DNA from 3 places in the Lysobacter firmicutimachus genome. Region 2 is predicted to be linked to each of the others. Evidence: predicted binding sites of a transcription regulator. Region 2 holds the regulator's gene; each other region holds the start of a gene.
What was found. The regulator HrcA, encoded in region 2, represses chaperone genes, less so after heat shock. The targets are predictions, from matches to a motif close to TTNGCACTCNNNNNNNNNGAGTGCNAA.
Positions count from the first base shown of each region.

Region 1: V2J18_RS18745 (co-chaperone GroES) is a predicted target of HrcA. The motif match lies at 3,703-3,729, and genes of this name have one in related genera.
Region 3: rpoH (RNA polymerase sigma factor RpoH) is a predicted target of HrcA. The motif match lies at 2,249-2,275, and genes of this name have one in related genera.

Region 1 covers NZ_JBANDL010000002.1:4,344,959-4,350,154, reverse strand. The annotation lists gene V2J18_RS18770 (endonuclease) at 1-875, opposite strand, end outside; gene V2J18_RS18765 (helix-turn-helix domain-containing protein) at 1,048-1,458, opposite strand; gene V2J18_RS18760 (cupin domain-containing protein) at 1,843-2,214, opposite strand; gene V2J18_RS18755 (hypothetical protein) at 2,291-2,545, opposite strand; gene V2J18_RS18750 (AraC family transcriptional regulator) at 2,659-3,504, shown strand; gene V2J18_RS18745 (co-chaperone GroES) at 3,777-4,064, shown strand; gene groL (chaperonin GroEL) at 4,202-5,196, shown strand, end outside.
Region 2 covers NZ_JBANDL010000002.1:2,382,887-2,388,082, reverse strand. The annotation lists gene dnaK (molecular chaperone DnaK) at 1-563, opposite strand, end outside; gene grpE (nucleotide exchange factor GrpE) at 726-1,241, opposite strand; gene hrcA (heat-inducible transcriptional repressor HrcA) at 1,529-2,608, opposite strand; gene recN (DNA repair protein RecN) at 2,875-4,557, shown strand; gene fur (ferric iron uptake transcriptional regulator) at 4,784-5,185, opposite strand.
Region 3 covers NZ_JBANDL010000002.1:361,202-366,397, reverse strand. The annotation lists gene V2J18_RS01680 (phytanoyl-CoA dioxygenase family protein) at 1-41, shown strand, start outside; gene V2J18_RS01675 (hypothetical protein) at 98-523, opposite strand; gene V2J18_RS01670 (DUF1203 domain-containing protein) at 733-1,200, opposite strand; gene rpoH (RNA polymerase sigma factor RpoH) at 1,360-2,238, opposite strand; gene V2J18_RS01660 (carbohydrate binding family 9 domain-containing protein) at 4,514-5,196, opposite strand, start outside.

The sequences.
Region 1 (5,196 bases), 2.0 Mb from region 2:
GCGTCGGTCACCTTGCTGGCCACCACGGTGAAGGTGCAGGCCTCGCCGGCGTACAGGGCGGTGCCGGTCGAGGCGGCGATCGCGGTGCCGCTGGACGGATAGGTCAGCGCGACCGTGCCCGAGCTGGCGCACTGCAGGGTCAGCGCGCCCGCGGCCAGGCTGACCGCTTCGCTGAAGTTGGCGATCAGGTCGCCGGCGGCGGGGAAGTTGCTGGCGCCGTTGGCGGGCGTGGTCGAGGTCACGCTCGGCGGCGTGTTCGGGTTCGAGCCGGTGAAGCTCTGGCCGTTGTTGCAGGCGCCGAAGGTCTGGGTGGCCGAGTTCTGCCAGGCGAACTGCGAATACGCGCTGCCGCTGCCGGACAGTTGCAGCGAGGTGCCGGCCGCGGTCGAGCCCGATTCGGACACCGGCAGGTTGCTGCTGGTCTTGCCGGCGGCCGGGCCGTTGCTGGCGGTGATCGAGCCCTCGTAGCTGAGGAACTGGACCACGTTGCCGCTGCCGTCGACCAGGGCGAAGCCGTCGTTGGGGCCGTTCTGGATGCCGTTGGTGGGGTAGCTGAGGGTGGCGATGCGCACGCTGCCGCCGCAGCTGACCACGCTGCCGGCCGGCACCAGGTCGTTGTCGTAGGTGGTCGCCGCCGACGGCGAGCTGCCGTTGTACAGGTAGATGCGGTAGTTGCTGAGCGTCTCGCCGGCCGTGGCCACGACCTCGATGCGCTCGCCGACGTCGCCGGACGAAGTGGCGTCGTCGTAATGGAATTCGTTGATGAACACCGCGGCCGGGGCCACGGACGGGATCAGTGCGGCGAGCGCCAGCGCCAGCGGCGCGCGGCGGCGCCAGGACGAAACAACGGAACGGCCACGAACGGACTTCGACATCGAACGGCTCCTTGTGATGGCGACGCGCACGCATGACGGTGGGCGCAGTCGGAAAGCGCCTCCCCCAGGCGCATCCGGTCGAGTCTAGTCGGGGTTTGTGACAGCGCCTGCTGCGCTGCGTCACGCTTTGCGGGCGCGGAGGCGGTCACGTTTCGCGCGCGCCTGCGCCGGCTCATCCGGTTGCGCGCTTGGACACCGCCGAGCGCGCGCGGCCGGTGCGCAATTCGGCCAACTGCTCGGCGACTTCGACCAGCGGCGCCCGGCTGCGGGTGGGCGCTTCGCGGAAGGCCAGGATCAGGCGCAGCTCCAACGGGTCGTCGATCAGCAGGGCCTCGGCGGCGGCGACCGAGTCCATCGCGGTGTCGGCGGAGAGATTCATCTTGCCGCGGCCGGTGGCCAGCCACTCGAACTGCACCCCGGTCACCAGCGCCAGCTCGCGCAGGTGGGCCATGCTCGGAAACTTGCCCTGCGCCGATTCCCAATGACCGACCGCGCTGCGCTGCACGCCGACGGCGGCGGCGAGCGCGGCCTGCGACAGGCCGGCGTGGCGGCGGGCGAGACGGATGCGCTGCTGCGGGGTCATCGGCTCATCTCCGGTATCGGGTGGTCGCTGAGTGCATTGTGCTACCGATCTTCACCTGGTGACCGATAGACGCCATAGCTGGTGCACTAGCGGTCTCTGGCTTGCCACGTCTTTCATGCAAAAACAACGGCTTATGGCGCTTGTTGCCCGTTGGTGCTACCGATAGTAGCGGCATTCGCGACCTCGCCGGCTGGCAACCGTTACACGGACTTCGCAAGATCGGCACTACGCCGATAGGGACTTCGGCAAGACACGAGGTCGGTTCGGGGGAAGGGCGCCGGATAGCGCCATGCAGAGGACAGGCCGTCTCCGTACCAAAGAGCGCGTTCCACGGGACGCGCTCTTTTCTTTTGCGCGCGGCGCCGGCCCGCACAGGCGGGTCGCTCAATCGAGCGGGCGCAGTTGCTCGGACAGCGAACGGGTCTTGTCGGTGACCACGTCGCCGGTGTGCAGGGTGGTCTTGCGCTCGATCAGCAGCAGGTGGCATTCCTCCTCGGCGATCGGGTTGTGGCGCACGCCCTTGGGCACGACGAACATCTCGCCCTCGCCGAGTTCGACCCGGCGGTCCTCCAGTTCGATCACCAAGCGGCCCTTGAGCACGAAGAACAGCTCGTCTTCATGCTCGTGGCTGTGCCAGGCCAGGGTGCCGTGCACGCGCGCGACCTTGACGTAAGCGTCGTCGACTTCGGCGACGACGCGCGGCGACCACAGTTCGGCCAGCGAGGCGGCGATGCGGGCGGGGGAGGTGGCGGTCATGAGGGGTCCTGGCGATGGGCTGGGCGCGCGACGGCGGTATCCGCACTACGTTAGCGCGAGCCGGCGCCGGCCGCGCTCATGCCTGCGCCTCGACCCAGGCGCGCAGGCGCGGGTCGCGGATCTGCATCGTCTCGAACAAGCCGATCGCACGCAGCGCCGGCAATACCTCGCGGATGTGCCGTTGGGCCTGCGCGCGCGCCGCCGCGTCGGCCTGCGGGTCGGCGAGGGTGCGGGCATTGGCCAGGAACGCCGCGACCGAGCCTTTGCGCACGGTGGCGCCGCCGAGCACGGTGGTGTCGGCGCCGTCGGGAAGAATGTCGTGGGGACGCATGGCGGGGCTCCTCGGTTTTGGGGGCGGGAGCGCCAGCTTGGGCGCCGCGCCCCGGCTCTGCTACGTTGCCGCGGCCGATCTCCATCGCGTTGCGGCCAAACCGGAGGCCGACCTTGTCCGATCCTCATTCGCGCGGCCTCGCCGGACGCGATTCTTCCGCGTCCGCCGCCGCCTGGCTGAGCGCCGCGCAGGCCGACGCCGGCGACGGCCCGGCGGTGATCGCCGTGGTCCGCGACACGCCCGGCCCGCGCGCGACCGCACCGCACCGCCACGCCCGCGGCCAGTTGCTCGGCGCGCGGCGCGGTTTGCTGACCGTCGGCAGCGAGCGCGGCCGCTGGCTGGTGCCGCCGTCGGATGCGGTGTGGATTCCGCCGCAGGCCGAGCATTCGCTGCGCTCTCACGGTCCGCGCTTCGCCGGCTGGAGCCTGTATGTGGCCGCCGACGCCTGTGCGGCCCTGCCCACGCAGCCTTGCGGCCTGCGCGTGCCCGCGCTGCTGCGCGAGATCGTCGCCCGGCTCGGCGACGGCGCGGCCCCGTCGCCGGCGCGGACCCGCCTGATCGCGGTGGCGCTGGACGAAATCGCCGCCGCGGCCGCGGGCGCCGGTCGCCCCGGACTGCCGATGCCGACGGACCCGCGCCTGCTCAAGATCGCCCAGGCCCTGATCGAGAACCCGGCCGACCCGCGCGGCGCGGCCGACTGGGCGGCCTGGGCGCATCTGTCCGAGCGCAGCCTGCGCCGCCATTTCGCCCTCGAAACCGGCTACGGCCTGCGCCAATGGCGCCAGCGCGCCGGGCTGCTGAGCGCGGTCGAGCGGCTGGCGGCCGGCGCCGCGGTCACTGCGGTGGCCCTGGATTCGGGCTACGCCAGCGTCAGCGCCTTCGGCGCCATGTTCCGGCGCCACTTCGGGGTCAGTCCGACGGCCTATCTGGAGGCGATGGCGCCCGACGGCGCGGGCTGAGCCGTGCGGCGAGGCCGGCCGGTCCGTCCTCCCCCGCACCGAGACGGCGCGGCGCGGCCGGAGGCGCCTCGTGGCCGCGGGCCGGGCCAGCCGACCGCGACGGCGTTGCGACTTTTTTCGTCCGGCCCCTTGAAACCCGTCCGTCGCACCTCATCTAGCGACCAGTCCCGGCGCGTCCGGGCGCTTTCGTCCCCGGCGTTGGCACTCTCCGGTGGCGACTGCTAAAATTCCGGTTCTTTTCCCACCCATTCAAGCACTTACAGAGGGTTGCCATGAATCTCAAGCCGCTTTACGACCGCGTTGTGGTCAAGCCGATCGAAGCCGACGAAATCTCGGCCGGCGGCATCATCATCCCCGACGCCGCCAAGGAAAAGTCGACCAAGGGTGAAGTCGTCGCGATCGGCGAAGGCAAGGCCCTGGACAACGGCAGCCTGCGCGCGCCGAAGCTCAAGGTCGGCGACAAGGTCATCTACGGCCAGTACGCCGGCAGCACCTATAAGCAGGACGGCGTCGAATACAAGATCCTCAAGGAAGACGACGTTCTCGCGATCGTCGGCTGAGCGAGCCGGGATTCGGGATCGGAGATTCGGGATTCGCAAAGCGCGTGCGCTGCGTTCCCCTCCGTTCCCGTGTCCCGCCACTGATCCGCTCTTAGCCAATCCCGAATCCCCAATCTCAAATCCCGGAGTCAGCAACAATGGCTGCTAAAGAAATCCGTTTCGGTGAAGATGCCCGCGCCAAGATGGTGCGCGGCGTCAACGTGCTCGCCAATGCCGTCAAGGCCACCCTCGGTCCGAAGGGCCGCAACGTCGTGCTCGAGAAGAGCTTCGGTGCGCCGACGATCACCAAGGACGGCGTGTCCGTCGCCAAGGAGATCGAACTGGCCGACAAGTTCGAGAACATGGGCGCGCAGATGGTCAAGGAAGTCGCTTCCAAGACCTCCGACAACGCCGGCGACGGCACCACCACCGCGACCGTGCTGGCCCAGGCGCTGATCCGCGAAGGCATGAAGGCGGTCGCTGCCGGCATGAACCCGATGGACCTCAAGCGCGGCATCGACAAGGCCGTGACCGAAGCCGTCGGCGAGCTGAAGAAGCTGTCCAAGCCGTCCTCGACCTCGAAGGAAATCGCCCAGGTCGGCACCATCTCGGCCAACTCCGACGCCAACATCGGCGACCTGATCGCCCAGGCGATGGACAAGGTCGGCAAGGAAGGCGTGATCACCGTCGAAGACGGTTCGGGCCTGGAGAACGAGCTCGACGTCGTCGAGGGCATGCAGTTCGACCGCGGCTACCTGTCGCCGTACTTCATCAACAACCAGCAGTCGATGTCGGCCGAGCTGGACGACCCGTTCATCCTGCTGCACGACAAGAAGATCTCCAACGTCCGCGACCTGCTGCCGGTACTGGAAGGCGTGGCCAAGGCCGGTAAGCCGCTGCTGATCGTCGCCGAGGAAGTCGAAGGCGAAGCGCTGGCGACCCTGGTGGTCAACACCATCCGCGGCATCGTCAAGGTCTGCGCGGTCAAGGCCCCGGGCTTCGGCGACCGCCGCAAGGCGATGCTGGAAGACATGGCCGTCCTCACCGGCGGCACCGTGATCTCCGAAGAAGTCGGCCTGCAGCTCGAGAAGGCCACCATCAAGGACCTCGGCCGCGCCAAGAAGGTGCAGGTCTCCAAGGAGAACACCACCAT
Region 2 (5,196 bases):
TCGCCGCCCTTCTTGTCCATGCCGTAGGCCAGCGCGGCCGCGGTCGGCTCGTTGATGATGCGCTTGACTTCCAGGCCGGCGATCTTGCCGGCGTCCTTGGTCGCCTGGCGCTGGCTGTCGTTGAAGTAGGCCGGCACGGTGATGACCGCTTCGGTGACCGGCTCGCCCAGGTAGGCTTCGGCGGTCTTCTTCATCTTGCCCAGCACTTCGGCGGAGATCTGCTGCGGCGCCATCTTCTTGCCGTCCTGGGTCGCGACCCAGGCGTCGCCGTTGTCGTGCGGGACGATCGCGTACGGCACCAGGCCGAGGTCCTTCTGCACTTCGGCGTCGGTCATCTTGCGGCCGATCAGGCGCTTGACCGCGTAGAAAGTGTTCTTCGGATTGGTCACCGCCTGGCGCTTGGCCGAGGCGCCGACCAGGACTTCGCCGTCCTTGGTGAAGGCGACGATCGACGGAGTGGTGCGGTCGCCTTCGGAATTTTCGATGACCTTGGCCTTGCCGCCTTCCATGATCGCGACGCAGGAATTGGTCGTGCCCAGGTCGATGCCGATGATCTTGCCCATTGCTGTGCTCCCTCTCGAATGCTTGGAATTTAAGGGGCGGGGCGCGGTGCGCGCCGGCCGCCGATGTTCGCTATCTGGGGCCCGGTGCCGGGCAGTTCAAGCGCCCGTGCCCTGCCCCGTCGGTCCGGGTACCGGCCCTTCGCCGATACCCGGACGCCGTTCTCAGGCGTCCTGGCTGACCACCACCAGGGCCGGACGCAGCAGGCGCTCGTTGAGCAGCCAGCCCTTCTGGTAGACCTGAACCACGTGGTTCGGCGCCACGCCCGGCGCCGGCACCAGGCTCATGGCCTGATGGTGTTCGGGATTGAACGGCTGGCCGGTCGGATCGACCGCGACCAGGCCGTTGTCGGCGGCGACCTTGAGCAATTGCCGCAGGGTCAGCTCCATGCCCTGGCGCAGCGCGCCGCTGTCCTCGCCGGCGGCGGCCAGGCCGGCCTCCAGGCTGTCGATCACCGGCAGCAGCTCGCCCAGCAGGCGCTCGTTGGCGAACTTGCGCGCCATCTCGATGTCGCGCGCCACGCGCTTGCGCTGGTTGTCCAGCTCGGCGCGCTCGCGCAGCGAATCCTCGCGCAGCTTGCTCAACTCGTTGCGCAGGGCGTCGAGTTCGGGCACCTCGCCGGCCGGCGCCTCGTCCTGGGCGGCCTGGGTCGATTCGGGGTTCAGATCGTGTGGGTTCATGCTGGTTCCTGGCGGTCCATCCGCGACAGGGGCAGCAATGGGGCCGGCGCGGCGGCATTCAAGTGCCGGGATCTGCATCGATCGGCCGCCATCGGCGTCGAGTCGCGGGTTTCGTGAACGGCCGCGCGGTCCGTTCGGCCGGTCCGCAACCCCGTCGCCCGCGCTATTCCCATTGAGAAAAGCCGGGGGTTTTGGCTTCGGCCCCGGGCCGCCTCGGGCGCACGGCGAGGGGTCTCGGTCGCGGCTCGCGTCGCGGCTATCCGCGGCGGGCCCGGCTCACGCCGCGACTATGAGAGATCGTGGGGCTGCGGGGGCTCGCCGCCCTCTCCGGGCTGGAACGCGTCGCCGAGCGCATCGGCGGCGGCCTGCACCACCGGGATGATCCGGTCGTAGGCCATGCGGGTCGGGCCGATCACCCCCAGCACCCCCAGCACCCGGCCGCCGGCGGTGTACGGCGCGGTCACCAGCGACACCCCTTCCAGCGGCGCCAGCCCGGTTTCCTCGCCGATGAAGATCCGCACCCCGGGCGCGCGCACGGTGCGCTCCAGCAATTGCAGGATCTCGCGCTTGCGGGCGAAGGCCTCGAACAGCTCGCGCAGCCGGTCCAGGTCGGCCAGCTCCTGCAGGCCCATCAGCCGGGTCTGCCCGGCCAGGACCATGTCGTCGCCGTCCGGGGCCAACACCTGCTCGGCCAGCTCCACCGATTGCGTCAGCAAGGCCTGCATCTCGGTCTGGGCATGGCGCAGCTCGTGCACCAGGGTGGCGCGGATCTCGGCCACCGGCCGGCCGGCGAAATGGGTATTGAGATAGTTGCTGACCCGCTCCAGCTCGCCGCCGTCGTAGGGGCGGCGGGTCTGAATGATGCGGTTCTGCACGTCCTGGTCGGCGAACACCAGGATCGCCAGCACCCTCTGCGCGTCCAGCGGCACGAAATCGATGCGCCGGAACGCGAACTGCTCGCGCTTGGGCACGCTGACCACGCCGACGAAATGAGTCATCGCCGACAGCAGTTCCGAGGCGCTGCCGAGCAGGGCCTGGGTGCCCGAGCCGGCCGGCAGCTCGCTGCGCAGCCGCGCGACCTCGCCCTCCGGCAACGGCCGCACCTGCAATAAAGAATCGACGAACAGCCGATAGCCTTGCGCGGTCGGCACCCGCCCGGCCGAGGCATGCGCCGCGCTCAGCAACCCGGCCTCCTCCAGGTCGGCGAGGATGTTGCGGATCGTCGCCGGACTGACGTCCAGGCCGGCATGCCGGGCCAGGGTCTGCGACCCGACCGGCTCGCCGCTGTGGATGTAGCGACCGATCAGGGTGCGCAGCAACTGCCGCGCACGCGGGTCTAGAACGGGTTCGGACGATCGGCGGTTCATGGTGTCGATATAGGCGTCGCGGCCGGTAGGTGCAAGGGGCGGGGATTGGGGATTCGGGATTCGGGATTGGCAAAAGCGAAGGCTGTTGTAGAGATCCCGGCTCCCCTCCCTGGAACAACAGCCGTCGCGGCGAGACCGCTTTTGCCAATCCCGAATCCCCAATCCCCAATCCCAATCTCACCCAGTGAGCCCCCCTTCCCCTACCCTGCGACGCTGACCGTCTCCCATTCCCAGGCCGCCGGCCGTCAGGGCACAATCGCCGCCGCATGCTCGCCCATCTCTCGCTCAAGCAATTCGCCGTCGTCAGCGCCGCCGAACTCAGCTTCGGTCCGGGGCTCACCGTCATTTCCGGCGAGACCGGCGCCGGCAAGTCGCTGCTGGTCGACGCGCTCGGCCTGCTGTCGGGGCTGCGCGCCGACAGCGGCGTGGTCCGCCACGGCGCCGACCGCGCCGAACTGGTCGCCGACTTCACCCTCGACGACGCGCCGCAAGCCGCGCAGTGGCTGCGCGACAACGAACTCGACGAAACCGGCGACGGCGACGTCGCGGTGTGCCAGATCCGCCGGGTGATCCGCGCCGACGGCGGCTCGCGGGCCTGGATCAACGGCCGCCCGGTCACCCTGGGCCAGCTCGGCGAGCTCGCCGCGCACCTGGTGGAGATCCACGGCCAGCACGAGCATCAGGCGCTGATGTCCAAGGCCAGCCAGCTCGGCCTGCTCGACGCCTACGGCCGCTGCGAAGCCCAGCGCGAACCGGTCGAGCGCGCCGCGCGCGCCTGGAGCGCGCTGCTGCGCGAGCGCGAGACCCTGCTGGCCCAGGGCGACGTCAGCGACCGCATCGGCTGGCTCGAGCACCAGTACGCCGAACTCGAGCGCGAGGCGCTGGAACCCGACGCCCTGGCCAAGCTGCTCGCCGATCACCGCCGCCACGCCCACGCCGCCGGCCTGATCGCCGCCTGCGAAAGCGCCTTCGCCCGCCTCGGCGGCGAGGAAGGCCCGTCGCTGACCCGCACCCTGCAGCAGGTGCGCGGCGAACTGCAGCGCATGAGCGAGCACGAACCGCGCCTGGGCGAGGTCGAGACCATGCTCGACCAGGCCGCGATCCAGATCGACGAAGCGGTGTCCCTGCTCGACCGGGTCCGCGACGACCTCGACCTGGACCCGTCGGAGTTCGAACAGATCGAACACAAGATGGGCCGGCTGCACGAGCTGGCGCGCAAGCACCGGGTCGCGCCGGAGCGGCTGGCCGCGACCCGCGACGGCCTCGCCGCCGAACTGGAACAACTGCGCGGCGCCGGCGAACGCCTGGACCGCCTCGACGGCGAAATCGACGCCGCCCGCGCCGGCTGGCGCCGCGCCGCCGACGCGCTCGGCCAGGCCCGGCGCGAGGCCGCCCGCTCGCTAGGCGCGCGCACCACCGAGCTGATCGGCGAGCTCGGCATGGGCGGCGGCCGCTTCGACGTCGCGGTCGAACCGCTGGACGAAGACCGCCCCGACCCGCAGGGCGGCGAACGGGTCGAATTCATGGTCGCGGCCAACCCCGGCCAACCGGCCCGGCCGCTGCGCAAGGTCGCCTCCGGCGGCGAACTCTCGCGCATCTCGCTGGCGATCGAAGTCGCCGCGTTCGGCCTGGACGCGGTGCCGACCATGGTCTTCGACGAAGTCGACTCCGGCATCGGCGGCGCCGTGGCCGAGATCGTCGGCCAGAAACTGCGCACCCTCGGCGCCGGCCGCCAGGTCCTGTGCGTCACCCACCTGGCCCAGGTCGCCGCCCAGGGCCACGCCCACTACCGGGTCAGCAAGGCCGCCAGCGAAGGCGTCACCCAAAGCGCCGTGGTCGTCCTCGGCGCCAAGCAGCGCGAAGAAGAACTCGCCCGTATGCTCGGCGGCATCGAACTCAGCAAGGAAGTCCGCGCGGCCGCGCGGCGCTTGCTGGCGGATGTGGGGTGAGGCCGGGATTGGGATTCGGGATTCGGGGTTCGGAATCGGCAAAAGCGGAGTCGCTGGCGTCCGTCGGCACTTCGCCCCACCGTCACCCCAAAATACAAAGGCCCGCATCAAGCGGGCCTTTCGTTTACCGGCTTCTGGAATCGACCGTCACGGCCAAGAACGGGGCGCGATCAAACGGCGCAGAGCCGCTCTAACCAATCCCGAATCCCGAATCCCCAATCCCCAATCACCGCTTCTTGCGCACATACAACACCAAGGAATGCTCCTCGATCTCGTAGCCGTGCTTGGCCGCGATCTTGCGCTGCAGTTCCTCGATCTCGGCGCTTTCGAACTCGATGATCTTGCCGGTATCGATGTCGACCATGTGGTCGTGGTGGTGGCCGCGGTCCAGTTCGTAGACCGACTGGCCGGCCTCGAAATTGTGCTTCAGCACCAGGCCGGCGGATTCGAACTGGGTCAGCACGCGGTAGACCGTGGCCAGGCCGATGTCCTCGCCCTTCTCCAGCAGCATCCGATAGATGTCTTCGGCGGTCATGTGGCGCGGCTTGGACTGCTCCAGCAGCTCCAGGATCCGCATCCGCGGGTGAGTGACCTTGAGTCCGGCGTTGCGCAGGTCTTGCGATTCCATGGCGGTGTTCC
Region 3 (5,196 bases), 2.0 Mb from region 2:
ACGGCCGAATCCGCTATTTCCAGCCCGACTGGATCGCCTGAGGCCTACGCGCGGAAGCGACTGCGAGGACGCGCGCGGCACCCTCGCAGCCTGCGGCTCAATGCCAGCCGTCGTAGTAGTACGCGACCGCGCTGACCGTGCGCACCGCGCCGGTGTCGAGGTCGGTCACCGCCGCCGCCAGGCGCGCTTCGCCGTCGCCGTTGGTCTCGGTGGCGATGCGGACGTTGCAGCTGCGCGTATTGCCGCAGGCCGGCGCCGGTCCGCCGCTTTCCAGGTTGCTCCAGCTGTAGCCGTAGTTGCCGGCCGGCAGCCCGGTCACTTCGAAGTGGGCGATGGTCGGATTATTGGCCCGGTTCGGCGTCCAGGTGGCGACGCAGACGTTCGGCCGCAACGTGTCCAAAGCGAAGGTATCGACGTAGCAGCTCAACACCGCGGCGTTGACGTCGCCGGCCTGCGCCGGCGCGTGCGACAGCGCCATCAGCGCGGCGAACCCGGCCGCGATCAGCATCTTCTTGGCGTGCATGTACCCCTCCATTGGGTGTGTGCGCCGGCTCCGGACGAAGCCGGCGGCGCAGTCTGGCCGCCGTTTTCGCGGCCAGGCAAGCGTACGCGCGGGGGCCTGCGACGTCGCTTCCAGTTCTCAGCCTATGCTGCGTGGGCCGAGCGCGCGGGGCGCCCTTGCGGATGGCGCCGATTGGCGTCCGCACATCGCGGCCGCATCGCGCGTCCCGCTCAGGCGCGGTCGATCGCGCACAGGAAGCAACCGAACCGCGCGTTGTGGGCCGCGACCCGCACGATCGCCGGATCGGCGAACAGGTCCTGAACCGCTTGTTCGCCTTGCGCGCCGTCGACCACACGCGCCTCGCGCAGCCAGCCTTGGGCGTCATAAGCGCGCAGCGACAGATTGCGGGTCAACAGGACCGGCGGCCACTGATCCTGATACACCTGAGCGTGGCGCGCGGCCTCGCGCACGAAGATCGGGCCGCTGGCGCGGTACGGCCCCTGCGCCTGGTGTTCGTGGGTCAGCAGCAGCACGGTTTCGCCGACCGCCGCGTCAGTCAACGAGACCCGGCACGGAAAGCCGCGCGGCGAATCGGCGGCCATCCGGCGCATATCGTGCGCGACCAGATGGGCGTCGTCGAGCGCGAACAACGCGGCGAAAGGTTGCGGCGACAAGCCGGCGATGCGGTAGGAAATCACGGCGAAAACCTCGAAGGACGATGGAAGCCCCAGGCTAGTCCCGCGACGCGAGCGCCGATATCCGCGGCTTGCGCTGCGCAGCCGCGACGTTCGGGCCGCACAAAAGCGAACGGCCCGGTCGCCCGGGCCGCTGCCGCATCGTTGCATCTGCTGCGGCGATCAGGCCGCGAACAGGCCGCGCATCTTTTTCAGCGCATTGGCCTCGATCTGGCGGATGCGCTCGGCGCTGACGCCGTACTCGTCGGCCAGTTCCTGCAGGGTGATCTTGCTGTCGGCATCGAGCCAGCGACGCTTGATGATGTCGCGCGAGCGGGCGTCCAGACCGGCCAGGCCTTCGCGCAGCAGGGCCAGTTGGTTGTCCTCTTCGTCCTCGCGTTCGTAGGACTGCGACGGGTCCTCGTCGGCGGCGCGCAGGTAAGCGGCCGGCGACGGCGGCGCGTGGTCGTCGTCCTCGTCGGACGGCGCATCGAAGCCGATGTCGCGCCCGGACAGGCGCGACTCCATCTCCAGCACTTCGCGCTCGGAGACGTTGAGGTCCTTGGCGACCAGGCGCACTTCCTCGGCGTTCATCCAACCCAGGCGCGACTTGCTCTTGCGCAGGTTGAAGAACAGCTTGCGCTGCGCCTTGGTCGTGGCGACCTTGACGATGCGCCAGTTCTTGAGGATGAACTCGTGCATCTCGGCGCGGATCCAGTGCACCGCGAACGACACCAGGCGCACGCCCTGGTCCGGGTCGAAGCGCTTCACCGCCTTCATCAGGCCGATGTTGCCTTCCTGGATCAGGTCGCCGATCTGCAGGCCGTAGCCGTTGTAGCCGCGGGCCACGTGGACCACGAAGCGCAGGTGCGAGTGAACGAGTTCGCGGGCCGCGTCGAGGTCTTCCTCTTCGCGGTAACGACGCGCCAGGGCCTGCTCGTCTTCGGCGGTGAGCACCGGAATCTGGTGCACGGCGCCGATGTACGCGTCCAGCGAACCGAGCGCGCTGGGCACAGGCAGGTTGTTGGCGACTAGAGCGGTGGATTGGGCGATAGCGGTCATGGGGGTCATCTTAGCAGTCGGCTAATACGACTGCTAAAGGCGGGGGAAGTTCCGCAGTGTTGCGGGATTGGAACGAGAAAGCGGGCGCGCCGTCGCAGGAGGGGCTCCGGCCGGCCCAGCAGGCGCCGAGCCGAAATGCTTTGATATCAAACACTTGCAAAAGAAGCCGTGAAGACCGCGCCGGCCGCGGGCCGGCCAGGCACGCAGTATCCGCCGGCCAGGCCGGCCGGCGGCTGAATCCCCTCGGCCCGCCCGAGGCCGGGCCTGCCGCCGCACCTGCTCTATATATAAGGTGCGGCCTCCTTGCCTGGGCCCGCCCGCTCCGCCCTTGGAAGTTGAACCGGCAACTGGCGTGCGTAGCTCGTCTCAGATGAAGCACGGGGTGGTTTTCATCCGGACGAACGGGCTGAGGGTGAACTTGAGCGACCGGCGAAGCGCTGATCGGACCAGCCCCGCGAAAGCGGTGGCGCCCGCTGGAAACGACGGGATCTCTTCTACGGGCGATCTAAACGAGAAGCGCCGAAACTAAGGGCCGCGTCAGCGCGACCAAGCCGCCCAAGCCGCCCGCATCAGCGCCGTGCACCTGCGCCGGCGTGTCTTCGCAGGCTTGCCATCGCATGTCCTCATCGTCAGCCGACCCGCGTTTGACCGATTGGACCTCAGCTGATGGCTTCCAGGGAGGAGACATCATGGCAACAAGGTCACCGCCCCACGGGCGCCTGAGAATCGTAGGCATTGCGGTGCTGTGCCTGATCCTGTCTTCGTTGTCGGCGCCCACACAGATCCTCACGGCGCGCCCCGATCGGGTCGTCAGGGAGCAGCCGATCGTTCAAGTAGCTCCGCAGACACCCGCCGATCAGGTGACTACCGGAAGCCCCATCGATCCTCCCGTTATCATCGAAACGCCAGCCAATCAGCGCATCGTCGACAGGCCCGTCGATCGACTGTGGATCGCTTGCGGCGCCGTGGGCCAATCGTGCTGCAAAGCGCCGGATTCCGTTTCCACCGCGTTCGGCCCCTTGGTTTCGTGCCACGACGGACTGGGTTGCGACCTGGCCACCGGCACTTGTGTGCAGCCCTGCGGCAGCCCGGGTCAGGCATGTTGTGACGGACCTGGAACGCGAGCCTTGAAATGGACAGCGGACGGCCGGGTCTCTTCGCCCAACACGTTCAACATGCGCGAGATGTGCGACGGCGGCGCCTGCGACATCGCTTCTCATCGTTGCTTTCACTGCGGCACTGCCGAGGGCGGCCCTTGCTGTCCGCCGGATGCGGCGCAAGCCACGGCCCGCTGCTTCGGACGCAACATGAGTTGCGAATTCGCTAATGATCGCGCCACGGAAGGAGTCTGCCGTCTTTGCGGCGCGCGCCTCAGGCCTCCCTGCGAAATTACCGGTTGCGACGAGGGCCTGAAGATTCGCAGCGGCCTTTGTGATATCTGCGGAGCGGAAGGCCAGCCCCCTTGTGATGCCGGGTGTGATCGAGGCCTGTCGCCAGCACAAGGGTTCTGCAGGCGCTGTGGCTCGGATGGACAGATGCCATGCGACCGCGGCTGTAATTCGGGCACGCGGCCGGTCAACGGAATCTGCGTGAGTTGCGGTGCCAATGGCCAGCCGCCGTGCGAACAAGGTTGCCAGCACGGGCTCGCCCCATCCGCTGGAGTCTGTCGCCCATGCGGAGCCGATGGCCAGCGGCCATGCGCAGGACGTTGCAACTACCCGTTGAAAGTGGCCCAAGGCTGGTGCCGCAATTGCGGCGCCCAAGGCCAGGTCCCGTGCGACACGGGCTGCAACGCCTGGCTAACCCCGATTAACGGAGTGTGTTCGCGGCTGCAAGAACCTCCTTCGCAGCAATGCGCGGCGTTGAACCAAGCCTGCGTTCCCGACACCCAACCTGGCACGCACTGCTGTGGGCAAGGGAACCCTCCGCTCCTGTGCGTCTGGCAAACGTGCAAAGCCTGTGTTCCGCATGGCGAAACATGCCAACTTGGCGGTACGCAGATTTGCTGCGCCTACGGCGAGTCCTGTGTGCTGGATACGGCCACAGGAAACGCCATATGCGATCTACCCGATCCATGATCGTGTGCGCTCGCCAACTCCTCGGGCTGGCGGACTGCCGAAAGCCCGCGGCATCAGTACGAGCCCCCGCCCGCGTCGCGACTGCTGCCTGGGGCGGCGACGACGCCGGTTCGGCAAACCGGCCGGGCTGACCGATGCTCCCTATGCATGCGTAAGGAGCTACTCGGCGGCCTCGCCCATGCGCCTGCGCGCCATCCTCAGAAGTTGAACAGGTAGCTGAACTTCATGAAGAGCTGCTTGCCGCTGTGCAGGTCGAGGTCGCGGGTGCGGACGACGAAGGCCGGGTTCTCGTTGATGCGCAGGTTCTGCTGCTGGTCGGTATAGCCCAGGTAGAACGCGGTGCCGGGGTTGGGCGAGTAGCTGACCAACAGGTCGGTCACCAGCTTCTTGTCGCGCGGGATCAGGAACAGATTCGTATCCGAATCCAGCGCCTTGTAGTCGAAGATCACGTGCGCGGCCCAGAAGCGGCTGAACTGGTACTTGATCTTGGTGAACGACTGGGTGCTGCGAAATACCTTGGAGTCCGAATCCCGCCCGGCGATCGAATGGCGCGTGCGCAACTCGTCCCAGATGAAGGACTGGTCGATGCGCAACTGGGCGAACGGGCTCAGGGTGAACTTGAGCTTGAACAGGCGTTCGTCGGCCAGGAACGGGTCCAGCCCCGGCGCCGGCAGATGGTTGACGGTCTCGCGCTGGGTGTAGCTGACTTCCCCGCCCAGCCACTTGAACCATTCGCTGCTGACGCCGAGCTTGAAGCCGTCCATGTAGAAATCGCGGCCGCCGAAGTACTCGTAGCCGCGAATCAGGTTGCCCTCGATCTTGGTCAGGCGCAGTCCGTTGACGACGAAGCCCGGCTCCATGCTCCAGTCCTGGGTGTCGC